DNA from 4 places in the Cereibacter sediminicola genome. Region 2 is predicted to be linked to each of the others. Evidence: riboswitches for the same ligand, from Rfam matches in the RefSeq annotation. Region 2 holds a riboswitch; each other region holds the start of a gene.
What was found. Region 2 has a riboswitch for cobalamin ahead of FG154_RS13470 (cysteine-rich small domain-containing protein). Riboswitches for the same ligand answer to the same signal wherever they lie in the genome.

Region 1 (7,153 bases), on a different contig from region 2:
GCGCCTGTCCCGCGCGGCCCGCCTTGCGAAAATAGGCCACATGACGGGCCTGCCGGATCAGCCGGTCCGACTTGACGCTCAGAAGCTCGGGATCGCCGGGGCCGAGGCCCGCGCAGATGATGCGGCCCATCATTCCACCCGGCAGGCAAGCGCGTTGACAGCCGCAACCGTGATCGCCGACCCGCCCAGGCGGCCTTCGACGATCAGCGACGGGCAGGGCAGGTCTTCCATCAGCGCCTCCTTCGATTCCGCGGCTCCGACAAAGCCCACAGGGCAGCCGATAATGGCCGCGGGCCGCGGGCAGGCCGGATCCTCGAGCATGTTCAGCAGATGAAAGAGCGCGGTCGGCGCGTTGCCGATCGCCACCACGGCACCCGCCAGATGCGGCCGCCACAGCTCCAGCGCCGCGGCCGAGCGGGTGGTGCCCATGGATTTCGCAAGCTCGGGCACCGCCGCGTCCTGCAGGGTGCAGACCACGCGGTTCCCGGCCGGGAGGCGTGGGCGGGTGATGCCCTCGCTCACCATCCGCGCGTCGCAGAGGATCGGCGCCCCCGCCTCGAGCGCCGCCCGCGCCGCAACCGCCATGCCGGGCGAGAAGCGGACATGCGCCTCGAGCCCCACCATGCCGGCGGCGTGGATCATGCGGACCACCACCACCTCCTCCTCGGGCGTGAAGCGCGCGAGCGCCGCCTCGGCCCGGATGGTGGCGAAGGACTGGCGGTAGATCGCCGCCCCGTCGGTTTCATAGAGATGCGGCATCAGTCTGTCTCCGTGGGGACGCAGGCGAGGAGGGCTGCGATGGAATTGCGGCGCGGCTGCCAGAGGCCGGCCTCGGCCAGCGCGTGGAACCGGGCGCGAAGGGCGGCGAGGGCGGCGGGGTTCTCGCGCTCCATGAAGGCCACGAGATCCTCGCGCATCAGCGTCGCCTCGAAACAGAGGTCGAAGAGCCCGTCGGGCACCGCGCGAGTGAGATTGGCAAAGCTCGCCAGATGATCGACCGAGGCCGCGATCTCGGCCGCCCCCCGGAAGCCGTGGCGCATCATGCCACTGGCCCAGGCGGGATCGGCGATGCGGGCGCGCACGATCCGGGACAGCTCTTCCGTCAGGCTGCGCGCGCGCGGCCGGTCGGGGCGCGTGGCATCAAGGTGATAGAGCGCGGCCTCGCGCCCGAGCCGGGCCAGCGCCGCCGCAAAGCCGCCCTCGTGCGCGGCATGGTCGTGCGCCATCAGAAGGTCGCTCTCGGCCAGATCCTGCACATGGGCGAAGGCGTCGGCCGCGCGCAGCCGCCCCTCGAGCGCGCCGCGGGCGGGCGTGGCCGCGCCGTCCGCGCCGATGGCCCAGGACGAGCCCTCCATCCAGGCCTCGCCCGCCTCAAGGCGCCCCTCGGGGCTGTAGTCGTCGGACCGCACGCCCACGCCGTAAAGGCCCGGCTTCGGCCCGAAGACGCGCGGGCTGCGGGAGAGATAGGGGTTGTCCTCGGGCGCCTCCTCGCGGGCGGCCAGCGCCTCGGCGCCGGTCTCGAAAAGCTGGGCGAGCGTGGGGAAGATGTCGCGGAAGAGGCCCGAGACGCGCAGCGTGACGTCGATGCGCGGGCGCCCCAGCAGCGCGAGCGGCAGGATCTCTATGCCCGAGACCCGTTCGGACCCCTCGTCCCAGCGGGGGGAGAGGCCCGCCAGATGCAGCGCCATGGCGAATTCCTCGCCCGCCGTCCGCATCGAGGCCGAGCCCCAGAGGTCGATCACCAGCCCCTTCGGCCAGTCGCCCTGGTCCTGCAGGTGACGGCGAAGGAGTTCCTCGGCGAGCTTCACCCCCTGCGCGTGCGCCGCCCGCGAGGGCACGGCGCGCGGATCGACGGAATAGAGGTTGCGGCCCGTGGGCAGCACATCCGTCCGTCCGCGGTGCGGCGAGCCGGAGGGGCCGGCGGCCACCCGGCGCCCGTCGAGCGCGGCGAGGATGCCCTCCGTCTCGCCCGGGGCCGCGCCGTAGAGATGCAGCCCCTCGCCGTAGCGGCTTTCCTTCAAGTCGCAGACGAAGCGGTCGATGCGGGTGATGGCCTCGGCCGGGGTGGCGTTGGCGGGCAGGCCCAGATCCTCCTCGACGCCCGCGGCGCGGGCCTCGTCGCGGATGGCGCCGATGAGGCGCCCGCGCCGGGCCGGGTCGAGCCCGTCGGCGGTGGAATATTCGTCGAGAAGCCGTTCCAGACGCTCGAGATTTCCGGGAAGCGCACTCTCGCGCAAGGGCGGCGGCATGTGACCCAGCGTCAGCGCCCCGAGCCTCCGCCGCGCCTGCGCCGCCTCGCCCGGATCGTTGACGATGAAGGGATAGATCACCGGCAGCGCGCCGGTCAGCGCCTCGGGCCAGCAGGCGTCCGACAGCGCCACCGCCTTGCCCGGCAGCCATTCGAGCGTGCCGTGCGCGCCCATGTGGATCAGCGCATGAAGACCTTGCGCGCGCAGCCAGAGGTAGAAGGCCACATAGGCGTGCCGCGGCACACGGGCGAGATCGTGGTAATCGGAATCCCGCGCCGCCACCTCGCCCCGCTCGGGTTGCAGCGCGAGCAGGAGGTGCCCGCGGCGCAGGGCCGCGAAGCGGAAGGCGCCGTCGCGGCAGTCGGGATCGGCCTCGGGCGGGCCCCACGCTTCACGAAGCGCGTGTTGCAGGGGATCGGGCAGGGTTGCGAGCGCGGCCTCGTAGGCGGCGAGCGGCCAGCTCTGCCGCTCGGTCAGCAGCGCTTCGGCGAGGCCCTCGCCGGAGGCTGTCGAATAGCCCGCCGCGGCCAGCGTGCCCGCCAGCGCCTCGGCCGAGGCCAGCGCATCGAGGCCCACGGCATGGGCGATCTGGTCGGGCCGGCCGGGATAGGTCGAGAGGACGAGGGCCAGGCGCCGCTCGGGCGCGGGCGTTCGGGCCAGCCGGTGCCAGGCCGCCACACGGTCGGCCACGGCCGCCACGCGGGCGGGGTCGGCGCGGTGGGCGAAACGGGAATATTGCAGGTCCGGGCAGCGTTTGCCGGGCGACTTGAAACTGACGGCGCCCGCGAAGATCCGCCCGTCCACCTCGGGCAGCACCACATGCATGGCGAGATCGGCGGGCGAGAGGCCACGCTCGGCCGCCGCCCAGTCGCGCCGCCGCGCGGTCGAGAGAGCGACCTGAAACACCGGGCAGCCGGGGCCGTCGAGCGGCGAGCCCTCGGAGCCCTTGGCCGAGAAGGCGGTGGCATTGACGATGGCCGCGGGACCGAGGCGGGCGAGTGCGGCGGCGATCCAGTCGGGCGCGCCCGGCGCCTTCAGCGAGGGGGCGAAGAGGCCGAAGGCGCGGAACCCCCGTTCGCGAAGCGCGAAGATCAGCGCGTCCACGGGGCCCGTGTCGGCGGCGGTCAGGTAACTGCGGTAGAAGGTGACGACGACGGCCGGCGCGCCTTGGGCCTCGGGCTCGGGGATGACGCCGCGGGCGGGATCATACCAGCCCATGTCGGGCATCCGCTTCTCACCCGGCACGGGGCCCGCATAGAGCCCCGCCGCCAGCGCCAGTTGCGCCAGCGCCGCCTGCGCGGCCACGGCCCCGCCCGCGTCGCAGAGCGCCGACAGCCGCCGCAGCGTCGAGACGGGAAGGGTCGAAAGCGCGTCGAGCGCCGGATCCTCGCGCCCGTCCGCGGGCAGGACCGCCAGCGCGATCCCGCGGCGCCGGCAGAGATCCTGCACCTCGGCCAGCCCGTAGCTCCAGTAGCTCTCTCCGCCGATCAGCCGGATCAGGATCGCCTTGGCATGGGCCAGAACCGTCTCGGCATAGGTATCGATGGAGAGGGGATGGCGCAGCGCCACGAGGTTCAGAAGCCGGGTGGAGGGCAGCCCTCCGTTCGCCCGGTGCCAGCCCGCCGCGAAGGCCCCGAGATCGCTGTCGGAGAAGGACAGGACCACCAGATCCGCGGGTGTCTGGCCGGGATCGAACGGGGTCGCGGTCTCCTCGAGCCCGTGGCTTTCGCGGAAGACGACATGCATGGCTCAGCCGATCCGCGCCAGAAGATCCTGCCGGATCGCGGCCTCGTCGAGATCGCCACGCTCGGCGATGACGACGAGGCGGCTTTGCCGCGCGCCGCTCCAGGGCCGGTCGAACTGGTGGCGGACGCGCGCGCCCACCGCCTGCACCAGAAGCCGCATCGGCTTGCCCGCGACCGCCACATGGCCCTTCACGCGGAGGACGTTGCGCTCGGTCGCCAGCGCCCGGATCGCCTCGGCCAGCCGCTCGGGGTCGGCGATCTCGGGCAGATCGACCACGGTCGAGGCGAAATCGTCGTGCTCATGATCGTCGGCCCCGTCGTGGTGCGAGGGGCGGGCATCAAGATCATCCTCGGCCGCGGCATGAAGCCCCAGGATGACCCTGGGATCGACCGCGCCTTCGGTCACGGACAGGATCGGAACCGGGCGCGGCGCCTCGGCCTCGACCACGGCGCGGGCCGCGGCAAGGCCCGCCTCGCCGGCCAGATCGGCCTTTGTCAGAAGCACGAGGTCGGCGCAGGCGAGCTGATCCTCGAACACCTCCGAGAGCGGGGTCTCGTGATCGGCGCCCTCGGCCTGTGCCTGCGCCGCCACCGCCTCGGCGTCGGGGGCGAAACGGCCCGCGGCGACGGCCTCGGCATCGGCGAGCGCGATCACGCCATCGACCGTGATGCGCGAGCGGATGGCCGGCCAGTCGAAGGCCTTCAGGAGCGGCTTCGGCAGCGCAAGGCCCGAGGTTTCGATCAGGATGTGATCGGGGCGCCTGGGCAGCGCCATCAGCGCCTCGATGGTGGGGATGAACTCGTCGGCCACGGTGCAGCAGAGGCAGCCGTTCGCCAGTTCCACGATCGCCTCGTCGGGGCAGTTCTCGTCGGCGCAGGCGCGGATCAGGTCGCCATCGACGCCCATCGTGCCGAACTCGTTGACCAGGACGGCAAGGCGGCGCCCGCCCGGGTTCTGCATCAGGTGCCGGATCAGCGTGGTCTTTCCGGCGCCGAGGAAGCCCGTGATCACCGTGACGGGGATCTTGGCAAGGTCGGTCATGGCATCTCTCCGATGGGGGGAAGGCGGGCAAGCGACTGCTTGCGGAAGATCTCGGGCCGCTCGCGCCAGGGCACGACGCCGTCGGGGGCGCCCGCATAGGCGGCGGCGCCTTCGAGGATCGCGGGCGCGTCGGACTCCGCAAGGCGGCCGTAGACATAGCTCCAGCGGCCGGGGGCCGACAAAGCCACGGCGCAGCCCTGCGAGCAGGCGGAGAGGCATTCGACCGGCCGGACGGTGATGCCCTGGGGGGCATCGGCGGCGAGCGCGGCATGAAGCCGCAGGCCAGGCGTGGCCTCGCCCTCGGCCACGGGCTGTCCCGCGCGGCAGGTGGTGCAGACGTGCAGCGTCACGGTCATCGGCCGTCCCTTGTCCTGCGGCGGAAAGGGGGCCCGATCCAGGGGAGGGAGGCGGCACAAGGCGGCACCTCGGTCCACCGGCCGCGGAACACCCCGTCCGCCCGTAAGTCTCAGCGCTGGCAGGTCTCCCGGCTTGCGGATGTGGGGCCTTGCGGTCCCGCGGCGGTCCGCCTTCCCGGCCTTGCGGCCAGTGGCATGGACAACCTCTCCGGTCACGGTCGCGGGGGCGGCTGCCTCTGGGCATTCCCTCTTCGCCTGTCGCTTGCGGACAGGAACCAGCGCGGCGGCAGTGGTGAGCGAAAGGGCCGCCCTTGTCAAGCCGACGCGGAGGGCCGGGACGAGAGGACGCGGGACGGCTTCACAAGCCGCGCCGGGCGCGGCAGAAGGGCGGACGAAAAGGACGCACCCCATGACGCGACTGCATGATCTCTGGCTGGCGCCGCACCGTCCGCTCTTTCTGGGCGCGGGGCTCTGGGCGCTTGCGGGGCTGGTCTGGTGGCAGTGGGGAGAGGCTCTGGGCCTTGCCGCGCCGGTTCTGGGCACGTGGGGCCTCTGGCACGGGCACGAGATGCTCTTCGGGCTCGGCTCGGCGGCGGTCGGCGGCTATTTCCTGACCGCGGCGCAAGGCTGGCGCGGGTCGGACCCGCTGTCGGGGCGGCCGCTGATGGCGCTGGTCGCGCTCTGGCTGCTCGCGCGCGTCGCGCTGGTGCTGGCGGGGCTCTGGCCCGAGGCGCCGCTCTGGCTGATCCAGCCCGCGGCTTGCGCCTATTTCCTTGCGCTGGCCGGGATTCTGGTGCGCGAGGCGGTGCTGGCCGGCCGCTGGACCAAGATCGGCTTCGGGGCAGGGGTCCTGGCCTACGGGCTGGCCGAGACGCTCTATCTGCGGGCCGCGCTCACGGATGGTTTGCCCGACGCGGCCACCATGGTGCGCGTGGGCTGGATGTTCTTCGCGATCAAGATCTCGATCATCGGTGGGCGGATGGTGCCGGCCTTCACGCTGAACTGGCTGCGGCAGGTGGAAAGCCCCGTGCCTGACCCCGCACCGCGACCCGCCCTCGGCTGGTGCGCGCTGGGGTTGCTCTGGCTTGCGCTGGCGCTGACCTTCCTGGGCGAGGAGACAGTCTCGGCCCTCTGCCTCGTCGGCGCGGGGATCGCGCAGGGCCTGCGCCTTGCGGGCTGGCGCGGCTGGCGGGGGCGGGCGAACCGGCTTCTGCTGCTCCTCCACATCACCTTCGGCTGGCTGGCGGCGGGGCTCATCCTCGTGGGACTTGCGCGGCTGAACCTGGTGCCCATCGCCGAGATGGACGCGCTGCACGCGCTGACCATGGGGGCGATGTCGGGAATGATCCTCTCACTGGCCTCTCGGGCCGCAGCCCCCCGCGACGGAGGCCCGCTGCGCGCGCGGCCGACGATGCTTCTGGCCTTCGCGCTGGTCTGGGCCGCGGCGCTCCTGCGCCTCTGGGCGCCGCTGATCGCCGGCTTCGACGCCGTCCCGGTGGCCGCGATCCTCTGGTGCGCGGGCTGGATTTCCTTTCTCGCGGGCTACCTGCCCACCGTCGTCGGGCCGCTTGCCCGACCCGTCTTCTCCGGCCCGCGCGCGGCAGCGCCGCAGGTCGTCCAGATCAGGATGCCAAGATGACCGACATGAACCAGCGCCACGCCGAGAAGAAGGCCCGCATCAAGGAAGCGCGCGATCGGATGATGGCCGACAAGACGGGCGAGAAGGGCCTGATCATCGTCCACACCGGGACGGGCAAGGGC
Region 2 (7,153 bases):
CGCCGATCAGCGGAAGCTGGATCGCTCCGTCGCTGCCCACCGTGTATTTCTGAGAGGCTTCGGAATCGTCAAGAACGTCTATCTCGATCTGATCGCCGATATTGATGCGGTAATCGTTCTTGCTTTCCGCTGCAAGCGTACCGGGAATTGCAGCCAGGAAGAGGAAAATGAATAGACGCAACATGATTTCCAACCGTATTGGTCCTTCATTTCGATAATTCATTACAGAAAATTTCTCGAATCGCCGGACCCGGTAAGGTCATTTGCAGGATAGCAGGCAAGGTCCGGGCGAGAACTTGTCTTTTGGAAGGAACAGGGGCCATGGGTCGGCATCCCGCTTCATCCGCTTCACCTACCTACACCATTAGAATGAGAATATTCGACGGTAAGGCATGAGCCTTCCCTCATCCCGCCATCGGCAATGTCGACAGGCCAATCCGCCGAAAGACACAGGAGACGGCCCGGATGGACCTATCCTGCGCGCCTTCCGGGCCCCAATAAGGCATAGGCCCGGCGTTGATGATGTGACCGCCCTCCGACGAGTTATGGCGGATTTTGGGTGACGCGGCCTGATCATGCGGCGCGGCTTTTGGTGCCGCCCATCTGGGCGAATTCGGCTTGGTCGTGCCTAGGCTCCAGACCCATTGATTTCGTGGGGATCGCGTGATTCAGGCCTCGCAAGGAGACCTGACCGATGAGCAACCTCTACTGGCTGTCCGAGGCGCAAATGGAGCGCCTGAAGCCGTTCCTTCCCAAGAGCCATGGCAAGCCCCGTGTCGACGACCGGCGCGTCCTGAGCGGCATAATCTTCATCAATCGCAATGGTTTGCGGTGGTGCGACGCACCCAGGGAGTACGGGCCGGCGAAGACCCTCTACAATCGCTGGAAGCGTTGGTGACCCGCACCCAGAGCACGGCATCCTGACGCAGTGGCCGGGTGGCATGCCATTGCTTGGCGCCGACGCCTCGCGCGGCGACAGCCCATAGGCCGGCGTGCGGGAGGCGCACCCGAAAGCACCCGGATTGGTCGGCAGTCGCCAGAATCCAACCGCCACCCGGCATCCCTCGACCGGCCAGCGCGTCGGCCTGAACGCACTCGATCTCCAGCGCCGCGCAGGGAACGGGACGCCCTTCCGCCAGCACCCTCCCCGTAAGCATGCCCCCGGGCGCCAGATCGCTCGCGCCCGGATCCGGAACGATCTCGGCCGCAAGCCCGAGAGGCGTCGCCCAGTCGCTCCCTGAAGGCCCGAGCCGGACGCGGGCCGTGGCGATCTGTTGCACATGAACCCGTGCGTCGGCGTCCCAGGGTGGCTCGGGCACCGCGACCAGCAGGTGATCGCCCGGCTGATCAAGGGCGAGCGTCGTTTCCCAAGCCATCGCCTCGTTCAGGGCACCCCGCGCGATGCAGGGGGACAGGCGCGGGCGCAGGTCGGTGCGGGTGCCGCGATGGACCAGGAAGACGGCGCGCGGCGCGGCCATGTCGAAGACGGCCCCGCCCGACATGGGCACTCCGCGCGCCAGCCGGACGGTCAAGGTGCCCGGCTGCTCCATGCGCGCGACGGGGATGTCGCAGAGCTGCAGCGCCGCGGGCGTGGGGCGCGGCGCAAGGCTAAGCGCGCGGGCCGCCGCCATCATGTTGGCGTGGAATATCATGGGTCGTTGCCTTTCATCAGGGGCGGCCGGAGAGGGCCGCGCGGGAGAAAGGACGAACGGGATGAGAAGGCTCGGGCGTGCGCTCGCGGACCCGCCCGGGCCAGACGCGCACCCCGGCGTCCGGTCGAAGCCGCGCGGCCGGGGCCGGCGGGTGATCGGCAGGTCTCCTGGCTCGCGGGTCTCTGCTCGGCCGGCCTTCCCGGGAACTCCCAGTGGCATCTTCGGCGTCGCTCACCGCTCACAGTTGCGGGGGCAGCCGCGGTCTTGCCCCTCTGGGGCGCACCGCGTTCCCTTTTAATCCCCGGACGCCTGGACGCCCGGGGGAACCGATCACGCGCCTGTCTTCCCAGAGCCCCGTGCCGCCTGTCAACCGGAAAGCGAGGCGCCGCGGGGGCGGTTGACACCGGCGGCCCCCCGCCGCATCGTCGCGGTGCCCTGGTTCCCGCGGTGATCCCGCGGGCGAAGAGGGAAGCCGGTGCAACTCCGGCGCTGCCCCCGCAACTGTGAGCGGCGAGCCGTCTGCCATGCCACTGGCCCTCGGGCCGGGAAGGGGCAGCCGGCGTCCGAGCCGCAAGCCAGGAGACCTGCCGGGCCTTGACGACCATCCCGGGCGGCGGGCCCGGAGGCATGGGCCTGTGCGCTCGCGCCGGGATCAGCCACCATTCCGCCTTCCGGTCAAGCGACCGAAGGAGTGGCCATGGAGCCGAAAGACACCACCCTGAACGAGGCCTTCAAGGGCTTCACCAACCGCGACTGCCCGTTCCTGCCCTGCCATCCGGGCGTGAAGCGCGCGTTCAACTGCCTGTTCTGCTATTGCCCGCTGATCGCCTACGACTGCCCCGGGCCGTATGAGACCTACACCGACCGCAACGGGCTGGTGCGCAAGGACTGCTCGGCCTGCACCCTGCCGCACGACGGCTACCAGCAGTCGTGGAACTTCATCCAGAAGTGGCTGGAGTTTCCGCAGCCCTGGTCGGGCCGGCCGCAGACCGACCCGCCGACGCCGCGGCCCCGCCCGGCCGAGGGTGCGACCGAGGCCGTGGCCGAGGCGCATCGCCGCCACCGCGAGGGCTGACGCCGCGAGGTGCGCCGGGTATACCGCGGCCGAAGCGCCCCGGCGGCCTAGCGCGCCAGCCTCAGCAGCGCATCGAGATCGAGGTCCGCCTCGATCCCGTCGGCCAGCCGATCAAGCGCGGTCTCGATCCGCGCGGCGTGGTCCCCGGCCGATCCGGCGCCGCCCATGGCCTGAAGCCACCGGGCGCGGAAGGCCCCCGCGCCGAAGATGCCGTGCAGGTAGCTGCCCATCACCCGGCCGTCCGGCGACAGCGCGCCCTCGGGTCGGCCGTCCGGGCATAGCCACGGGCGGGCGAGGCCTGCGCCGGTCGTCACCCCCATGTGCATCTCGTAGCCACTCACCTGCGTTCCGCTGATCGCATCCGTCGCGCTGACCTCGCAAAGCCGCTTGGCCGGGCCGATCACGGTATCGATGTCCAGCAGGCCCAGGCCCTCGGTCTCGCCCGGCGGGCCCTCGATCCCGTCGGGGTCCGCGACGCGCCGCCCCAGCATCTGGAAGCCTGCGCAGATCCCCACCACCCGGCCGCCGCGTCGGACATGTGCGCGGATGTCGATGTCCCAGCCCTCGGCCCGCAAGGCTTCCAGCGCGGCGCGCGTGGATTTCGCGCCGGGCAGGACCACCACGGCGGCCTCGGCGGGCAGCGGATGGCCGGGGCGCACCCAGCGCAGATCCACCCCCGGCTCGGCCGCCAGCGGGTCGAGGTCGCAGGCATTGGCCAGCCGCGGGATCTCGGGCACCGCGATCACCAGACCGCGGCCGGGCTGCCGCATCTGATCCAGCGCCAGCGAATCCTCGGCCGGAAGGGCGCGGGCGGCCTCGGACCAGCGCACGAGGCCCAGCACCGGCCAGCCGGTCGCCTGCCGGATATCGTCGGCGGCGGGTGCGAAGATCGCCGGATCGCCGCGGAACTTGTTCACGATCACCGCTGCCACCCGCGCCCGCTCGGCCGCGGTCCACAGGAGATGATGCCCCAGCACCGCCGCCGTCACTCCGCCGCGCGAGTCGTCGGCCAGCAGCACCGCGGGCAGGTCCGCCGCGCAGGCCAGCCCCATGTTCGAGATGTCCTGCGGGCGCAGATAGCGCTCGGCCCCGCTGCCCGCGCCCTCGATCAGCACCAGATCGCGGCCCTCGCAGAGCCGGTTGAGGCTGTCCACCACCCGCGGCAACAGGGCGAGCTTCAGCAGCTGGTAGTCGGCCGCGGAAAGCCGCCCCTCGACCCGGCCCTGCACCACCAGCTGCGCGGTCACGTCGCTGTCGGGCTTCAGCAGCACCGGGTTCATGTCGGTGACGGGCGCCAGCCCCGCCGCGCGGGCCTGCAGCGCCTGCGCCCGGCCGATCTCGCCTCCGTCCACGGTCACCGCGGCGTTGTTCGACATGTTCTGCGCCTTGAACGGCGCGACCTGCAGCCCCCGGCGGGCAAAGGCGCGGCAGAGGCCTGCCACAGCCAGGCTCTTGCCCACGTCCGAGCCGGTGCCCAGCACCATCAGCCGTCGCGCCCTCATCGCGCCAGCGCCAGCAGCGCGTCGAGGTCGAGGTTTGCCTCGACATGGGTCGCCAACGCGTCCAGCGCCGCCTCGACCTGGCCCGCGTGATCGAGCCCCGAGGCCCGGCCCCCCATCGCCTCCAGCCAGTGCGCGCGGAAGCCGTCGGCGCCGAAGAGCCCGTGGACATAGCTGCCCATCACCCGCCCGTCGGCCGAGACCGCGCCCTCGGCCCGGCCCTCGAGGTCGAGCCACGGCCGGGCGAGGCCGGGGCCGTCCGTCACCCCCATGTGCATCTCGTAGCCGGTGACGCGGGCGCCGCTGATCCGGTCGGTCGCGCCGAGCGTCAGAAGCCGCTTCGAGCGGCCTATCACCGTCTCGACATCGAGAAGGCCCAGTCCCGGCGTCTCGCCCGGCGGCCCCTCGATCCCGTCCGGATCGCGCACCATGCGACCCAGCATCTGGAACCCGGCGCAGATCCCCACCACGCGGCCGCCGCGGCGGGCATGGGCGCGGATGTCGATGTCCCAGCCGTTCGCCACCAGTTCCTGCAGCGCCTGGCGGGTGGTCTTGGATCCGGGCAGCAGCACCACGTCGATGCCCTCGGGGATCGGCTCGCCCGGGCGGATCCAGCGCAGATCCACCCCCGGCTCGGACGACAGCGGGTCGAGATCGTCGAAATTCGCCACGCGGCTGAGTTGCGGCACCGCGATCCGCAGCCCGGCGCCGTCGCTGCGCAGCGGCCGGGCCAGCGCCAGCGCATCCTCGGCCGGCAGCAGCGTCGCGGCGTCGAACCAGTGCACCACGCCCAGGAGCGGCCAGCCGGTCTGCGCCGTCATCACCTCGCAGCCCGGCGCGTAAAGCGCGAAGTCGCCGCGGAACTTGTTGACGATATAGCCGCGGATGCGGGCGCGTTCCTCCTCTGTGTGCAGCATCCAGCTGCCGACCACCGCGGCCAGCGCGCCGCCGCGGTCGTTGTCGGTCAGCAGCACCACCGGCAGGTCGGCATGCTCTGCCAGCAGCATGTTGGCGATGTCCGACCGGCGCAGGTGGACCTCGGTCGCGGCGCCCGCACCCTCGACGATCATCAGGTCGGCCTCGGCCGCCACGCGGGCGAAGCTGTCCATGATGGCGGGCATCATCAGCGGCTTCAGCTCGTGGTAATGCTTCGCCGGCCAGTTCCCCAGCGCGCGGCCGCGCAGCACCACCTGCGAGCCGACCAGCGCCTGCGGCTTCAGGAGCACCGGGTTCATGTGGATGGACGGAGCCACCCCCGCCGCCCGCGCCTGCAGCGCCTGCGCGCGCCCGATCTCGCCAAAGTTCGGCCCGTCCGGTCCCGGCGGCAGATCGCTGTCGGCGGCAACGGCGGCGTTGTTCGACATGTTCTGCGCCTTGAACGGGGCGACCTTCAGCCCGCGGCGGGCGTAGGCGCGGCAAAGCCCCGCCACCAGGAGGCTCTTGCCGACGTCGGAACTGGTGCCCTGGATCATCAGGGCGCGCGCCCGCCGCGGCGGGGGCGGGTCGAGCAGCGGCACGTCGATCTGCGGCAGGGCAGGGCGGGGATGATGGGTCATTCGGCCTCCGGGGCCACAAGATGGAAGAACGAGCCGGTGACGCGCCCGCGGCGCGAGCCGGTCTCGGGCACCGGATTGCCCTCGGCGTCGGTGACGCGCGCGAGCGGCGCGTCGGGCTGGTCGAGGATGGTGGAATAGTGGAACTCGTGCCCCGCAAGGCGGGCGCCCGCGTCGTGTCCCGGCAGCGGCGCCAGCAGATGAGCGGTGCGATAGCCCAGATGCAACCGCCGCCGCTCGTAGCTGGTAACGAGGCCGAGGAGCCCCGCCATCCTGCGCCGCTCGCCCTTCGCATCCACCAGCGCCGTGCCGAGCGCCATGTAGCCGCCGCATTCGCCATGGACGGCGCGAGTCTCGGCGTGGCGGGAAAGGCCGGCGCGGAAGCTCTCGGCTGCGGCCAGCCGGCCCGCGTGCAGTTCTGGATAGCCGCCCGGCAGCCAGACCAGATCGGCCTCGGGAGGGGCCTCGTCGGCGAGCGGCGAGAAAGGCAGGATCACGGCCCCCGCCTCACGCCAGCCGGTCAGGAGATGCGGATAGGTGAAGGAGAAGGCCGCGTCCGCGGCGAGCGCAATGCGCTGCGCGGGCGGCGGTGGCAGGCGCCCGGCGACCGGCGGCGCCCCGGCGCGCGCCGCGGTGCGGATGGCGTCAAGGTCGGCGTGATCGCGCAGGAGCGCCGCGAGTCGCCCAATCGCCGCCTCCAGGTCAGGATGCTCGCCCGCCTGCACCAGCCCCAGGTGCCGCTCGGGCAGGACGAGATCGCTGCGCCTCGGCAGCGCGCCCAGCACCGTCAGGCCAAGCCGCGCCATCTCGCGGCGGATCATCACCTCGTGCCGCGCCCCCGCGACGTTGTTCAGGATCACGCCCGCGAAGTCCGGCGCCTCCGGGTGGCGCGCAAAGCCGAGCGCCGTTGCTGCGGCCGATTGCGCCTGCCCGCCCACGTCCAGCACCAGAACCACCGGCCAGCCGAAGCGCCGCGCGATCTCGGAGGCCGCCCCACGGCCCGAGCGCCCCGGGGTCGAGGTGCCGTCGTAGAGCCCCATCGAGCCCTCGGCGATCACCAGATCCGCCCCAGAAGCCCGCGACGCCAGCGCGCCCAGCAGACCTTCGCCCATCGACCAGCCGTCGAGGTTGAACGACGGCCGCCCCGCCGCCGCGAGGTGGAAGGCGGGGTCGATGTAGTCGGGGCCGTTCTTGAACGGCTGCACGACCAGCCCTTCGTCGCGGAAGGCGCGCAGCAGGCCCAGCGTCATCGTGGTCTTGCCCGATCCCGATCCCGGCGCGGCGATCATCAGCCCCGGCGGCCGGGTCATCGGTGGCACCGCTGCGCTGTCCCGCGCCGGCTGGGTCTTGTCGTCCTGCATCCGAACCTTCCCG
Region 3 (7,153 bases), on a different contig from region 2:
GCTCGCGCCAGCGCCGCACGGCGAGCGGGTTGAAATCCACCCCCAGCACCCGCAGCCCGCGCTTCTTCAGCCGAAGCCCGATGGCCGTGCCGAACCGGCCCAGCCCGAACAGGATGACCGGAAACGACCGGCCGCCGTGCGCCCCCGCCTCGTGCGGCTCGCGCGGGGTGCCGCGCCGCTCGAACACGCCCAGCACCGGCTCGCACAGCGCATAAAGCCGGTGCGACCAGGTGATCATGTAGGTCGAGGCCGCGATGGTCACGAGGCCGACCAGCGTCACCAGCCCCAGCGCATCCTCGGTCACATGGCCGAGCGCCACGCCCATCGCCACGAAGATCAGCGAGAACTCGCTGATCTGCGCCACGGTCAGCCCGGCGAGGAAACCCGTGCGCTTGCGGTAGCCCATCGCCCCCATGATCGCCATGACGATCAGCGGATTGCCGATCAGCACGAAGAGCGAGAAGATCAGCGCCGCCTCGACCTGCGCGCCCAGCAGCGACAGATCAAGCGTCGCGCCAAGCGCGATGAAGAAGAAGAGCAGCAGGAAGTCGCGCAGGGGCGCAAGCCGCGCCGCGATGGTCTCGCGGTAGGGGGTCGAGGCCAGCGCGACGCCGGCCAGCAGGCCGCCCACCTCCTTGCCCAGCCCCACCGCATCGCCGATCGCGGCGAACATCGCCGCCAGCGACAGGGCAAAGATCACCAGCAACTCGGGCGCCCGCGCCAGCCGCTCGGTCAGCGCATCGGCGGCGTAGCGCACGAAGAGCGCCACCGCCGCCACCAGCGCCACGCCCGAGGCCAGCACGCTCAGCACCGCGCCCCCGCCATGCCCCTCGCCCGCCGGGGCGCCGATGCCGATGGCCGACAGCACGATCATCGCGAGCACGACCACCAGATCCTGCACGATGAGGAAGCCAAGCGCCACCTGCCCGTGCAGCGCGTCGATCTCGCGCTTGTCCGACAGGAGCTTCACGATGATGATGGTCGAGGAAAAGGTCAGCGCGATGGCGACATAGAGGCTCTCGATCGCCCCCAGCCCGAGGGCCAGCCCGATCAGCCAGCCAAAGCCCGCGGTAAAGGCCACCTGCCCGAGGCCCGTCGTCACCGACACCGCGCCCAGCGACCGGATCAGCTTCACGTCGAGCTTGATCCCCACGAGGAACAAGAGCACCGCGATGCCCAGCTCGGACAGCAGGTCGATCTGCGCGTCCGAATGCACCACGTCCAGCGCCGACGGCCCGGCGATCAGCCCCACGGCGATGAAGCTCACGATCAGCGGCTGGCGCAGCAGCGTGCCCACAAGCCCGAGGCCCGCCGCCATCACCAGCAGCAGCGCCACCTCGGCAAAGGAGGTCATCCCTGTCATCGGCCGTCTCCCTGCCCGTTTCACCCCTCCCGTCTCTGGCCGTGCCGTCCCGGTCGGCGGGGTTTGGCCAAGTATGGCGATGTCCGCCGCGCATCAACCTGAGATGGATCAAGTCCGGCCGGTCCCGTTCATGCTGGAATGACCGGCGGAAACGGAGGGCGCCGCCATTGCGCACGATCATGATTGCCACGGACTTTTCCGAGCGTTCGGACCGCGCCCTGCGCCGCGCGGCGCTTCTGGCCCGCGCCACCGGCGCGCAGGTGCACCTTGTTCATGTCGTGGACGACGACCGCCCCCGCCGCATCGTCGAGCATGAAACGGGCGACGCGCGACGGCTGCTGCACGATCTGGGCCATTCGCTGCGCAGCCATGACGGGATCGGGTGCAGAACCTCGGTCGTGCTGGCCGACCCGTTCGCCGGCATCACCCGTGCCGCGTCCGAGGCCGGGGCCGACCTTCTGGTGATCGGCCCGCACCGCCGGAACCTGCTGCGCGACGCCTTCGCCGGCACGACGGCCGAGCGCGTGATCCGCACCGCGTCCTGTCCCGTCCTGATGGCGAACGGCCCGCCCGTCGGGCCGTGGCGACACCTCCTGCTGACCACCGATCTCTCCGAGGCCTCGCACGCGGCGCTGCGGCGCTTTGCGGATCTGAAGATCGGCGCGGGCGCGGCCCGGACGGTGCTGCATGTCTTCGACGCGCCGGCCCTGCGGCTTGCGATGGCCGAAACGCTGCCCGAGGATGCGCGCGGCGCCTATCTCGCCGATCAGCGCGCCGAGGCGATGGGACGGCTGACGGGGTTTCTGGCCTCGGCCGGGCTGTCGGACGCCGATCCGGTCGTGCGGCGCAGCGGCTCGCCCCCGGCGCACGAGATCCTCGCCGCGGCCGGGGAGGTCGGGGCGGATCTGCTCGTCCTATCGAGCGTCGGCAAGGGCAGGCTGGCGCGCGCGATCCTGGGCAGCGTGGCGGCGCAGGTCCTGGCCTCGGCCTCGGTCGATGTGCTGGTGGTGCCTCCGCCGGATCGGGACGGGTCCTGAGCGCGCCCCCCCAGCGCCGGGGATCGCCGCATTGGCCTTCCGCACCCACGCGATAGCGGGGCGCAAGCCCGGCCGCAGCCGCCGCATTGACGCGGGGGCCCCGATCTGTCACGCCATGCCATGACGGTTCCCGAGGGTCGCACGGCCCGAGGGATGAAAAGGGAACACGGTGAGGGGGAAACCCCGAGTCCGCGACTGCCCCCGCAACTGTGAGCGGCGAGCCGCCCCGACGGACACCACTGGCCGATGGCCGGGAAGGTTCGGGGACGGCCACGACCCGCGAGTCAGGAGACCTGCCGTCGGGCGCATCCGCGCCGCCACTGCCGGTACACCGGCCCAACCCCAAACGCCGTCGGGGATGACGGTCAGGAGGACGACAATGCATATCGAACCCGGTCTTGTGACCGGAGCCAAGGCCCTCGTGGGCTTTGCCACCGCCGCCGCCGCGGCCGGCGTGACGCTGAAATTCGCGTGGGACAGCCTGCGCGAAAAGGGCCTCGCCTCGCTCGCGGTGCGCAGCCTGATCGCGACCGCCGCGGTCTTTGCCTTCTTCGAGATCCTTCCGCACTATCCGGTCGGCGTCTCCGAGGTTCACCTGATCCTCGGCTCGACCCTGTTCCTGATCCTGGGCGCCGCGCCCGCGGCCATCGGGCTGGCGCTGGGTCTCCTGATCCAGGGGCTGCTGTTCGCGCCCTTCGACCTGCCGCAATACGGCATGAACGTCACCACGCTTCTGGTGCCGCTCTTTGCCGTGCAGGCGCTGGCCCGGCGGATCATCGCGCCGCACACGCCCTATGTCGATCTCGACTACCGGCAGGCGCTGGCCCTCTCGACCGCCTATCAGGGCGGCGTGGTGGCCTGGGTGGCGTTCTGGGCCTTCCTCGGCCAGGGGTTCGGGGCCGAGAACATGACCTCGATCCTCGCCTTCGGCAGCGCCTACATGCTGGTGGTGCTGATCGAGCCGCTGGCCGATCTGGCGGTGCTCGCCGGCGCCAAGTCTCTGCGTGGCCTCGCAGGCTCCGGCCTCTTCACCCACCGGCTGCATCACGCGGCCTGAGGCCGCCTCCGCCGCGCCCGGATCGCGGGCGCGGCGGTCGCCGCTGCGATCTCAAGGGACAATCCCCATGCGGGACGAGACTGCCCCCTCCTCGTCGGCCCTGCCGCCCGGCCTGATGATCGCCGCCCCCGGTTCGGGCGCGGGCAAGACCACGGTCACGCTGGGTCTGTTGCGCGCCTTCCGCGACGAGGGGCTTTCGGTTCAGCCTTACAAGAACGGCCCCGACTACATCGACCCGGCCTTTCACCGCGTCGCCGCGGGCCGGCTGTCCTGCAATCTCGACGGCTGGTCGATGGGCCCCCCCCTGATCGCCGCGCTGATCCGTCAGGCCGCGGGCGCGGATCTGGCGCTGGCCGAGGCGTCGATGGGCCTTTTCGACGGCACCTCGGCCGCGGGCGCCGCGGGCAACGGCTCGGGGGCCGGGATGGCCCGGCGTCTCGGCTGGCCGGTGGTGCTGGTCCTCGACGTGCGCGCCCAGGCGCAATCGGCCGCCGCCACGGCGCTCGGCTTTGCCCACCATCCCGACGCGCCGCCGCTGGCCGGCGTGATCCTGAACCACATCGCAAGCCCCCGCCACGCGACGCTGATCCGGCGCGAGATGGCGCGGCTCGGCCTGACCGTCCTCGGCGCGCTGCCCCGGCGCCCCGACCTCGCCCTGCCCGAGCGGCACCTCGGGCTGGTGCAGGCGGGCGAGCATCCCGACCTCGACGGCGCCATCGCGGGCTTTGCCGCGCTCCTGCGCGAGAACGCCGATCTGGGCGCGATCCGCGCCGCGGCCCGCCCCACGCTCGCGGCCGATCCGGGCCCCCTGCCCCGCCCGCCCGCGCAGCGGATCGCGCTGGCGCAGGACATGGCCTTCGCCTTCACCTATCCGCACCTGATCGCGGGCTGGCGCGCGGCCGGGGCCGAGATCCTGCCCTTCTCGCCGCTGGCCGACGAGCCCCCCCCCGACGCCGATCTGGTCTGGCTGCCCGGCGGCTACCCCGAGCTTCACGCCGGCCGCCTCGCCGCCGCCACGACCTTCCGCGCGGGCCTTTGCCGTCATGCCGAGACGCGCCCGGTGCATGGCGAATGCGGTGGCTACATGGTGCTGGGCGAGGCTCTGGTGGATGCGCAGGGCCACCGCCACGCGATGACGGGCCTTCTGGGCCTCGTCACCAGCTTCGAGCGGCGGCGGCTGCATCTGGGCTACCGCCGGGCCGAGCTGCTGGCGCCGATGCCGGGGCATGAGGCCGGCGCGGCGCTGCGCGGCCACGAGTTCCACTATTCCACGATCCTCGAACAGCCCGACGCGCCGCTCGCGCGCGTCACCGACGCCGAGGGCAATCCGGTGCCCGAGACCGGCTCGCGCCGCGGCCTCGTCACCGGCTCGTTCTTCCACCTCGTCGCCTGATCGGGCGGGGCCCCGAAGGCCCCGCCGGCCGCTTCACCAGGAGGTGATGACCGAGCCCTGATACTTCTCGTCGATGAAGGCCTTCAGCTCGGGCGAGTGATAGGCCTCGACCAGCGCCTTCACCCAGGGCTGTTCCTGATCGCCGTTCCGCACCACGATGATGTTGACGTAGGGGTTGTCGGCCTTCTCGCTCGCGATCGCGTCGGTCTTGGGGTTCAGCCCCGAGGCGAGCGCGTAGTTCGTGTTGATCAGCGCCGCATCCAGATCGGCGAGCGACCGCGGCAGCTGCGCCGCGTCCAGCTCCCGGAACTTGATCCCCTTGGGGTTCTCGCTCACATCGAGAACCGTGGGGGTAAGGCCCGTGTCCTCGGCCAGGGTGATCTGCCCCAGATCCTGCAGGACCAGCAGCGCCCGGCCGCCGTTCGTCGGATCGTTCGGGATGCCCACGAGCGCCCCCTCGGGCAGCGCGTCGAGGCTGTCGATCTTCGAGGAATAGACCCCCATCGGCGTGGTGATCGTGGTGGCCACCGGCACCAGATCAAAGCCGCGGTCCTTCACCTGGTTGTCGAGATAGGGCTTGTGCTGGAACGAGTTGGCCTGGATGTCGCCATCGGCGAGCGCCTGGTTCGGCACCACATAGTCCGAAAACTCGATCACGTCGATCTCGAGCCCCCTGGGGGCGGCGATCTTTGCAACCTCCTCCATGATCTCGGCGTGTTCGCCCGGCGAGACGCCGACCTTGATCTGATCGGCCAAGGCGCCGCCCGCGATCAGGGCCAGGGCAGAGGCAAGCGTGGTCATGCGCAGCATGAGAAGTTCCTTCTTTGGGAGTCCGAAATTCAGCGGCCGCGGTTGCGCGGCGCGCGCCGGTCAACCGCGCGGGCGATGCCTTCGCCCACCGATTGCACAAGCTGGACGAGAACGACAAGGATCACCACGACGGCGGCCATCACCTCGGGCATGAACCGCTGATAGCCATAGCGGATGCCGAGATCACCCAGGCCCTCGCCGCCCACCGCGCCCACCATCGCCGAATAGCCGATCAGGCTGACCAGCGCGAGCGTCAGCCCCAGCGTGATGCCGGGCAGCGCCTCGGGGATCAGCACCTTGCGGATGATCTGGAAGGGCGTGGCGCCCATGGCGCGGGCGGCCTCGATCAACCCGCTGTCCACCTCGCGGATCGCGTTCTCGACCAGCCGGGCGATGAAGGGAATGGCCGCCACCGTCAGCGGCACGATCGCCGCCGTGGTGCCGATCGAGGTGCCGGCGAGCGCGCGGGTGAAGGGGATGATCGCCACCACGAGGATGATGAACGGCACCGAGCGCGTGGCGTTCACCACCAGCCCCAGCACCTTGTTCACCAGCGGCGAAGACAGCAGCTCGCCCCGCTGCGATGTGGCCAGGAACACCCCCAGCGGCAGGCCGAAGACCGTGCCCAGCACGCCCGAGACCGCCACCATGTAAAGCGTCTGCAGCGTCGCCTCGAGAAGCAGGGGGATCAGGTTAGCCCACATAGCCCAGCACCTCCGTCAGCAGCTGGTGGCGTTCCAGATAGGCCCGCGCCTCGGCCCCGCGCGCCGTCTCGACCGAGACGAGCAGGTTGCCGAACGGATGCGGCCCGATCTCCTCGATGGCGCCGGCGAGGATGTTGACCGCGATCCCCAGCTCGCCCGTCAGGCGCGCGAGCATCGGATCGGTCGCGTGGCGGCCGGCAAAGGTGATGCGGATCACCTCCTGCGACGGCCCTTCGGGCGGGGCGGGCCGCAGGCGGTTCGCCACAAAGGCCGGCAGCGTCACCCCCGTCACCCCCGACAGGAACGACCGCGTGGTGGGATGCGCGGGCCGCACGAAGATGTCGTAGGTCGGCCCCGCCTCGACGATGCGCCCGCCGTCGATCACCGCCATATGGGTGGCGATGTCGCGCAGCACGCCCATCTCATGCGTGATGAGCAGGATCGTCAGCCCGAGGTCGCGGTTGATATCGGCCAGAAGGCGCAGCACCGTCCGCGTCGTCTCGGGATCGAGCGCCGAGGTGGCCTCGTCCGACAGCAGCACCTTGGGCCCGGTGGCCAGCGCCCGCGCGATCCCCACGCGCTGCTTCTGCCCACCCGACAGCTCGGCCGGATAGCGGTCGGCCAGCGCCTCGAGGCCCACGCGCGCGATCAGATCCTCGACCCGCGGCCGGATCTCGGCCTTGGGCCTGCCCGCGATCTCCAGAGGCAGCGCGACATTGCCAAATACGGTGCGCGAGGCGAGCAGGTTGAAATGCTGAAAGATCATGCCGACCTCGCGGCGGATCTCGC
Region 4 (7,153 bases), on a different contig from region 2:
GGGTGGCGCTCTATGGCGAGGTGGCGCAGGCGCGGTTCAAGTCGCTCGCGACGGCCCTGCGCGCCACGCCGGTGGTGAAGACCACGGCATGACACTCGCCCCGCCCCTCCCCGGTGAGCCGGGCCTGCAGGACGCGCCGCCCTCTGGTCGGCCGCCATCGCTGACCATCCGCCCGGCCCGGCCCGAGGATGTGCCGGCGCTGCTCGCGATCTGGAATCCGATCATCCGCGACACGCTGGTGACCTTCAACGCCGACGAGAAGTCTCCCGAAGAGCTTCGGACCATGATCGGGACCCGCCCGGCCTTTCTCGTGGCCGACGAGGGCGGGGGGCCGATGGGCTTTGCCACCTATGCGCAGTTCCGGGGCGGCGTGGGCTATCGGCACACGATGGAGCACACGATCATCCTCGGGCCCGCCGCGCGGGGGCGCGGGACCGGCCGCGCCCTGATGGCCGCCATCGAGGATCACGCGCGACAGGCCGGCGCGCATTCCATTTTCGCAGGCGTCAGCGCGGGCAATCCCGAAGGCCGCGCCTTCCATGCGGCGCTGGGATATGCCGAGACGGCGGTGCTGCCGCAGGTCGGCCGCAAGTTTGGGCGCTGGCTCGACCTTGTGCTGATGCAGAAATTCCTCTCCTGACACCGGCCGCCGCGGGGTCTATGCTGATCCCATGTCGATCTGGAGCCGCATCACCGACGCGCTGGCCGCCCTCGCCTCGGGCGAGGGGCTGTCGGCCGTGCTCGACCGCCTTCGCACCCCGCCCGAGCGGTCGGTGGCCTTCACCATCGCCGTGATCGCCCTTGGCGCGAAGATGGCCAAGGCCGACGGGCAGGTGACGCGCGACGAGGTGGCCGCCTTCCGCCAGATCTTTGCGATCCCGCCCGGCGAAGAGGCCAACGCGGCCCGCGTCTTCAACCTCGCGCGGCAGGATGTGGCCGGGTTCGATGCCTATGCCCGCAAGATCAAGCGCATGTTCCGCGACGACGACCAGATCCTCGCCGATCTGGCCGAGGGGCTCTTTCACATCGCGGTGGCGGACGGCCATTATCACCCGGACGAGGACGCCTTCCTGTCCGAAGTGGCCCGGATCTTCGGGCTGAGCGATCGCTGCTTCCGCGCGCTGCGCGCCCGCTTCGTCGGCGACGCGCCGCGCGATCCCTACGACGTGCTGGGCGTGGGGCACGATGCGCCCCTGACCGAGATCCGGTCGGCCTGGAAGCGCGCCGTCCGCGACTGCCACCCGGACCGGATGGTGGCGCGCGGCGTCCCGGAAGAGGCGGTGAAGCTGGCCGAGCGGCGGCTCATCGACATCAACCGCGCCTGGGAGGAGATCAGCGCGAAACAGGCGGCGTGAATGGGACGGCGGCTGCGCATCGCGACCTACAACGTCGAGTGGTTCAACGCGCTCTTTGACGACCGCGGGCGGCTTCTGGCCGACAACGAACTCTCGGGACGCTACGAGATCACCCGCCGGAACCAGATCGAATCGCTCGGCATCGTGTTCACCGCCCTCGATGCCGACGCGATCATGGTGATCGAGGCACCGAACCACGGGCGTCGGCGCTCGACCGTCAAGGCGCTCGAGACCTTCGCCCGCACCTTCGAGCTTCGCGCCTCGCAGGCGATCATGGGCTTTGCCAACGAAACCGATCAGGAGATCGCGCTTCTGTTCGATCCGTCGCGGATCGAGGCGCGGCACGACCCGCAGACCAGCCCCAAGGCGCCGCGGTTCGACGAGATCTTCCGCTTCGACATCGACGTGGATGCCGCGCCCGAGGCGATCCGCTTCTCCAAGCCGCCTCTGGAACTGGCGGTGCGCGCCGACGGACATGCGCTGCGGATGATCGGCGTCCACGCCAAGTCCAAGGCCGGGCGCGGCGCGCGCAACGGCGCCGAAGAGGTCCGCATCGCGATCCAGAACCGCCGCCAGCAGTTGGCGGAATGTGTCTGGATCCGCAGGCGGGTGGCCGCGCTCCTGGCCCGGCACCAGAGCGTGATGGTGATGGGCGACTTCAACGACGGACCTGGGCTCGACGAATATGAAAAGCTCTTCGGCCATTCGGGGATCGAGATCGTGCTCGGCCTCGACGAGCCGCCGGAGTTGCGCCTCCACGAGCCGCATGCGCGCATGGCCCTGACCCAGCGGGTCGGCATCCAGCCCAGCTCGGCGCGCTTCTGGCTCGCGCCCGAGGACCAGTATTTCGAGGCGCTGCTCGATTTCATCATGATCTCGCCCGATCTGGCCGAAAAGGGACCGCGCTGGCGGATCTGGCATCCGCTGAACGATCCCAACTGCTTCCGCATCCCCGAACTGCAGGAGGCGCTTCTTGCCGCCTCGGATCATTTCCCGGTGACGCTGGACATCGAACTCTAGCGGGCTGCGACCGCGCGGGCCTTGCGCGTGGCGCGGGAAAGGCCGATGGTGCGCGAGACGGTTCCCGGGGGCAGCCCCGGGCCAAGAGGGAATGCGGTGCGGGCCTGTTCGGCCCCAAGCCGCGACTGCCCCCGCAACTGTAGGCGGCGAGCGCGTCCCATCATGTCCACTGGCCCAGGACAGGCCGGGAAGGACGGGACAAGCCGAGACCCGCGAGTCAGGAGACCTGCCGTCGTCGGACCTGTAACAGCCGGGCGGGGTGTCCCGGGCGCAGGGTGCGCGCGCCTGCGCCGCCCCTCCGCCTGCCCGTCCCCAAGATGCGCGGAGGGCGCGATGATCGTGACGCGGAACGGACGGACCTACAGCCTGACCCAGTGCCGACACCGGCACCAACCCTGCCTCAGCGGCCTGTCGGTGATCGAGCATCTGGCGGACTCCGCCCGCTCGACCGAGGGCCTGGTGGGGCCCGACTTCGAGATGCAGGGCTGCGTGCGCCTGACCGGATGCACCCGGCCCTGCACGGCGCTGTTCCGGCTGACGACGGGCGGGCTGCAACTCTTCTGCGATCTCGAGCCGGGCGACTGGTCGCCGGCACTCGTGCGGCTGGCCGAGCTGCTCGAGGGCGGCGGCTCGTTTGCGGGCGGTCTTCCGGCCGAGCCGGCGGCGATGGTCCTCGCCTCGGCGCCCGCGCGCCCCTCGCGGACGGGCCTGCAGCCGGAGGCGGCGCTCCATTGATCGAGACGAGGGCAGAGGCGGATGCAGCCGAAGGGTTCGCGCAGGTCGCGGGCCATCTGGGCGAGTTCCTGCAGGGCCGGCTCGGCCCTTCGGGGCCGCTGGCGCTCGTGACGCTGCCCTGCTCTGCGCTGCGGGCCGAGGCGGTTCGGATGCCCGGCCCGCTCGCCCTCGAACAGCCGGGCGCGCGGATCCTCACCCTGCCGGCCCTGCGCCGGCTGCTGTCCGCGGCCCAAGGGGCGGAAGGGCGCTTCCGCCTCATGCTCGACCTGCCGCCCGGCGGTGGCGCGGGGGCCTCGACCGCGGCCCGCGTGGCGATCCTCCGGGCGGCGGGTGTCACCGATACCGGCACCCTCGCGCGCGCCTGCCTCGCGTCGGAAGGGGCCAGCGACCCGCTGATGTTCGAGCGGCCGGAACGGCTCCTCTGGGCCTCGCGCGAGGGGCGCGTGCTGGCCGACCTGCGCCCCCTGCCACGGATGGATCTGGTCGGCGGCTTCTTCGGCGCGTCCCAGCGAACGGATCCGGCGGATCTGTCCTTCCCCGACATCGCCGATCTCGTGGCGGGGTGGGCCACGGCCGACCTTCCCGGCCTCGCGCGCCTCGCGACCCTCTCGGCCCGCCGCTGCCTCGCGCTGAGGGGGCCGGCGGACGATCCGACCGAAGCCCTGGCCGCCCGCCTCGGCGCGCTTGGCTGGGCGATCGGGCACACGGGACCCGCGCGGGCCCTGATCTTTCCCCCCGGCGCCGTCCCGCCCGCAGCAGGGGGGGCATTGCAGGCAGCCGGCTTTTCCCGCATCACCCGCTTCCGCATCGGCGGGGCCTGAGGAGGGAACATGCGCGACCACGGCGGCAACCTTGACAGCGCGGCGGCGCTCTACGGCGGCGCGGTCGCGGACTGGCTCGACCTCTCGACGGGGATCAACCGGGTGCCCTACCCGGTGCCCCCCCTGCCCCCGCGCGCCCTGACGTCGCTGCCCGATGCGGCCGCCGAGGCCCGGCTGCTGGCGTCGGCCCGGAGCGCCTACCGCACCGAGGCGCCGATGCTGCCAGTGGCGGGCGCGCAGGCGGCCATCCAGCTTGTCCCGCGGCTGGCACCCGCAGGCCGCGCCCGCATCCTCGGGCCGACCTACAACGAACATGCGGCCAGCCTGCACGCGTCGGGCTGGCAGGTCGAGGAGGTGGGCGATCTCGAGGCGCTGGCGGGCGCCGACCTTGCCGTTCTCGTCCATCCGAACAATCCCGACGGCCGGCGCCATGCGCCCCACAGCCTCCGCGCGCTGCTGCCACGGGTGGGACGGCTGCTGGTGGACGAAAGCTTCGCCGACCCGCTGCCCGAGCTTTCGCTTGCGCCCGAGGCGGGGGTGCCAGGGCTGCTGGTGCTGCGCTCGTTCGGCAAGTTCTACGGGCTGGCGGGGCTGAGGCTTGGCTTCGTGCTGGGCTCTGCCCTCGACATTGCGGCGCTGGCGCGGATGGCCGGGCCCTGGGCGGTTTCGGGTCCGGCCCTCGCAGCCGGAGAGGTGGCGCTGTCGGACCGCGACTGGGCCCGCGCGACCACCGAGCGGCTGGCGGCGGAGGGGCCGCGGCTCGACGCGCTGGCGGCCCGCATGGGCTGGCGGCTGGCGGGCGGCGCGCATCTCTTCCGCCTTTATGAGACCGAGGATGCCCGCGCCGCGCAGGAGCATCTCGCCCACGCCCGGATCTGGAGCCGGATCTTCCCCTGGTCGGACCGGCTGATCCGCCTCGGCCTGCCGGGGGGCGAGGCGGAATGGGCCCGACTCGACGCGGCTCTGCTGCCCGGAAACCGTTAGAAGCCTGCGGCGTGACAAGTGTCGGCGCGGCGCCTCACCCCTCGGGGGCACCGCCCGAGAAGTTGCGATAGAGGAATCGGTCCGAGCCCGCCTCCGCCTCGGCGCCCGCAAGCGAGAAGAGCCCCGCGTGAAGCGGCGACTTGGCGCAGGCTGGATCGGTCGCCGCCGCATCGCCCGCAAGCGCAAAGGCCTGGCAGCGGCAGCCGCCGAAGTCCTCTTCGGCGTGGATGCAGGACCGGCAGGGCTCTTGCATCCAGGCCGTGCCGCGGTAGAGGTTCAGCGCCTCGGACCGCTGCCAGATCTCGGCCAGCGGCGCCTCGCGCACCGAATCGAACCGCAGCCCGGTGATCGTCTCGGCGGCGTGGCAGGGCAGAACCTTCCCCGAGGGCGAGATGTTGAAGAACTGCCGTGCCCAGCCCCCCATGCAGGTCTTGGGGCGCACCGCGTAATAGTCGGGGATCACATAGTCGATGGCGAGCACGCCCGCGAGGCGCGCCTGCGCCTCCTCGACCGTCCGCGTCGCCTCGTCGAGCTGGGCCAGCGTCGGCATCAGGGCCGCACGGTTCTTCAGCGCCCAGCCGTAGTATTGCACATGCGCCACCTCGAGCCGCTGCGCCCCCATCTCGACCGCCACCTCGATGATCCGGGGCAGCTCGTCCAGGTTCTGGCGGTGCATCACCGCGTTGAGCGTCAGCGCCATGCCCGCCTCGCGCACCCAGCCCGCGGCCTCGATCTTTCGGGCGTGACCGCCGCGGAAGCCGCCGATCCGTTCGGCCAGGGCCGCGCTCGCGCCCTGAAGGCTCACCTGCACATGGGCCAGCCCCGCCTCGGCCAGTTCGGCCACTTTCGCCGGCGTGAACATCACCGCCGAGGTGATGAGGTTGGTGTAGAGCCCCGCACGGTCGGCATGGGCCACAAGCTCCACCAGATCGCGCCGCACCAGCGGCTCGCCGCCCGAGAAATGGATCTGCAGCACCCCCAGCGCGGCCAGTTCCCCGATCACCCGCTGCCACTCGTCGGTCGAAAGCTCGCGGCTCGCGGCCTCCAGCTCGACCGGGTTCGAGCAATAGGGGCATTGCAGCGGACAGCGGTGGGTCAGCTCGGCCAGCACGGCCATCGGCAGACCGGGCGCGGTGCCCCGCGCAGGGCTGGTGTCGGTGAAGGCGCGATCGTCCATCAGGCGGCTTCCTTGTCGATCAGATAGCCCCGGTCGGCCAGATCCTGCAGCAACGCCAGAACCTCGCGCGCGATGACGCCGGGCTCGGCGCGATATTTCTGCTCGAGCACGGCCGTCAGCCCCGCCACGGTCGCCTGCCCGTCGCAGGCCTGCAGGATCTCGACGCAGATCTCGTCGGGCGTCATCACCCGCTCGGGCACCAGAAGCACCCACCGCTCCCGGTTCTGGTCGAAGCGCAGGCGGGCGTGGCGCGCAAGCGCCGGCACGCTTTCGGCCGAGAGGTGAAGGCGGCTCACCGCATCTCCTCCGGGACGAAGGCACCGGGCGGGACATGGCCCAGCACATAGGCATGATGCAGCGCGTCGAGCTGGGTCCAGAGCACCTGCGTCTTGAAGATCAGCGCGTTGCAGACCGCCGCACGCTCTTGCGGCGTGCGGGCGTGCTCACGCACATAGCGCAGGGCGTAATCGGCATCGCGCGGCGCCTGACTGAGACGGCGCTGAAAATAGGCCATCACGGTCGGGTTCACGAAGTCGTAATGCGCAAGCATCCCCGAGATCCGCTCGGCGTGGATGTGGGGCGCGAAAAGCTCGGTCAGGCAGGGGGCGATGGCCTCGAGCGGGCTCTGGTCCCGGACGAAATGGACATAGGCATCCACCGCAAAGCGCGTGGCGGGCAGGATGCCGTCGGTCGCTTCCACATAGGCGCGGTCGAGGCCGAGCGCATCGGTCAGCACGAGCCAGCGGTCGATCCCGCCCTCGGCCCCTTCGGCCCCGTCGTGATCCTCGAGCCGGTGGCGCCATTCCACGCGGGTCGCCCGGTCGCGAAAGCGTGAGATCACCACCGCATCCTTCACCGGGATCGAGCACTGGTAGTAGTAGCGGTTCAGCGCCCAGGCCTGCACCTGCCCCCTGGTCAGCTGGCCGCCGTGCAGCAGGTGATGGAATGGGTGGCGGTCGTGATAGCGCGCCGCACCGATCTCGCGCAGGCGCTCTTCCATCGCGTCGGCGCTGTCGAGGGGGCGGGCGGGAGAGAGGGTGGGCGTCAGGTCGAGGCTCATG

Region 1: another riboswitch for cobalamin. It lies ahead of FG154_RS18095 (DUF1636 family protein); the one in region 2 lies ahead of FG154_RS13470 (cysteine-rich small domain-containing protein).
Region 3: another riboswitch for cobalamin. It lies ahead of FG154_RS16515 (energy-coupling factor ABC transporter permease); the one in region 2 lies ahead of FG154_RS13470 (cysteine-rich small domain-containing protein).
Region 4: another riboswitch for cobalamin. It lies ahead of FG154_RS17085 (hypothetical protein); the one in region 2 lies ahead of FG154_RS13470 (cysteine-rich small domain-containing protein).

What each region holds. Positions count from the first base shown of each region.
Region 1 is NZ_VDEK01000041.1:16,068-23,220, forward strand. It holds gene FG154_RS18075 (precorrin-2 C(20)-methyltransferase) at 1-130, opposite strand, end outside; gene FG154_RS18080 (precorrin-8X methylmutase) at 130-759, opposite strand; gene cobN (cobaltochelatase subunit CobN) at 759-3,995, opposite strand; gene cobW (cobalamin biosynthesis protein CobW) at 3,999-5,036, opposite strand; gene FG154_RS18095 (DUF1636 family protein) at 5,033-5,392, opposite strand; cobalamin riboswitch at 5,494-5,687, opposite strand; gene FG154_RS18100 (NnrS family protein) at 5,802-7,031, shown strand; gene cobO (cob(I)yrinic acid a,c-diamide adenosyltransferase) at 7,028-7,153, shown strand, end outside.
Region 2 is NZ_VDEK01000020.1:25,584-32,736, forward strand. It holds gene FG154_RS13455 (polysaccharide biosynthesis/export family protein) at 1-181, opposite strand, end outside; partial or broken gene FG154_RS13460 (transposase) at 695-895, shown strand; gene FG154_RS13465 (DUF4198 domain-containing protein) at 813-1,652, opposite strand; cobalamin riboswitch at 1,793-1,998, opposite strand; cobalamin riboswitch at 2,072-2,258, shown strand; gene FG154_RS13470 (cysteine-rich small domain-containing protein) at 2,350-2,727, shown strand; gene FG154_RS13475 (cobyric acid synthase) at 2,775-4,229, opposite strand; gene FG154_RS13480 (cobyric acid synthase) at 4,226-5,782, opposite strand; gene FG154_RS13485 (cobyrinic acid a,c-diamide synthase CobB) at 5,779-7,140, opposite strand.
Region 3 is NZ_VDEK01000031.1:14,636-21,788, reverse strand. It holds gene FG154_RS16525 (cation:proton antiporter) at 1-1,363, opposite strand, end outside; gene FG154_RS16520 (universal stress protein) at 1,531-2,400, shown strand; cobalamin riboswitch at 2,509-2,715, shown strand; gene FG154_RS16515 (energy-coupling factor ABC transporter permease) at 2,780-3,457, shown strand; gene FG154_RS16510 (cobyrinic acid a,c-diamide synthase CobB) at 3,525-4,850, shown strand; gene FG154_RS16505 (MetQ/NlpA family ABC transporter substrate-binding protein) at 4,884-5,660, opposite strand; gene FG154_RS16500 (methionine ABC transporter permease) at 5,690-6,364, opposite strand; gene FG154_RS16495 (methionine ABC transporter ATP-binding protein) at 6,354-7,153, opposite strand, start outside.
Region 4 is NZ_VDEK01000034.1:7,501-14,653, reverse strand. It holds gene FG154_RS17105 (Ppx/GppA family phosphatase) at 1-92, shown strand, start outside; gene FG154_RS17100 (GNAT family N-acetyltransferase) at 89-640, shown strand; gene FG154_RS17095 (molecular chaperone DjiA) at 672-1,355, shown strand; gene FG154_RS17090 (endonuclease/exonuclease/phosphatase family protein) at 1,356-2,375, shown strand; cobalamin riboswitch at 2,417-2,623, shown strand; gene FG154_RS17085 (hypothetical protein) at 2,709-3,110, shown strand; gene FG154_RS17080 (propanediol utilization protein) at 3,107-3,931, shown strand; gene cobD (threonine-phosphate decarboxylase CobD) at 3,941-4,915, shown strand; gene pqqE (pyrroloquinoline quinone biosynthesis protein PqqE) at 4,950-6,092, opposite strand; gene pqqD (pyrroloquinoline quinone biosynthesis peptide chaperone PqqD) at 6,092-6,388, opposite strand; gene pqqC (pyrroloquinoline-quinone synthase PqqC) at 6,385-7,152, opposite strand; gene pqqB (pyrroloquinoline quinone biosynthesis protein PqqB) at 7,149-7,153, opposite strand, start outside.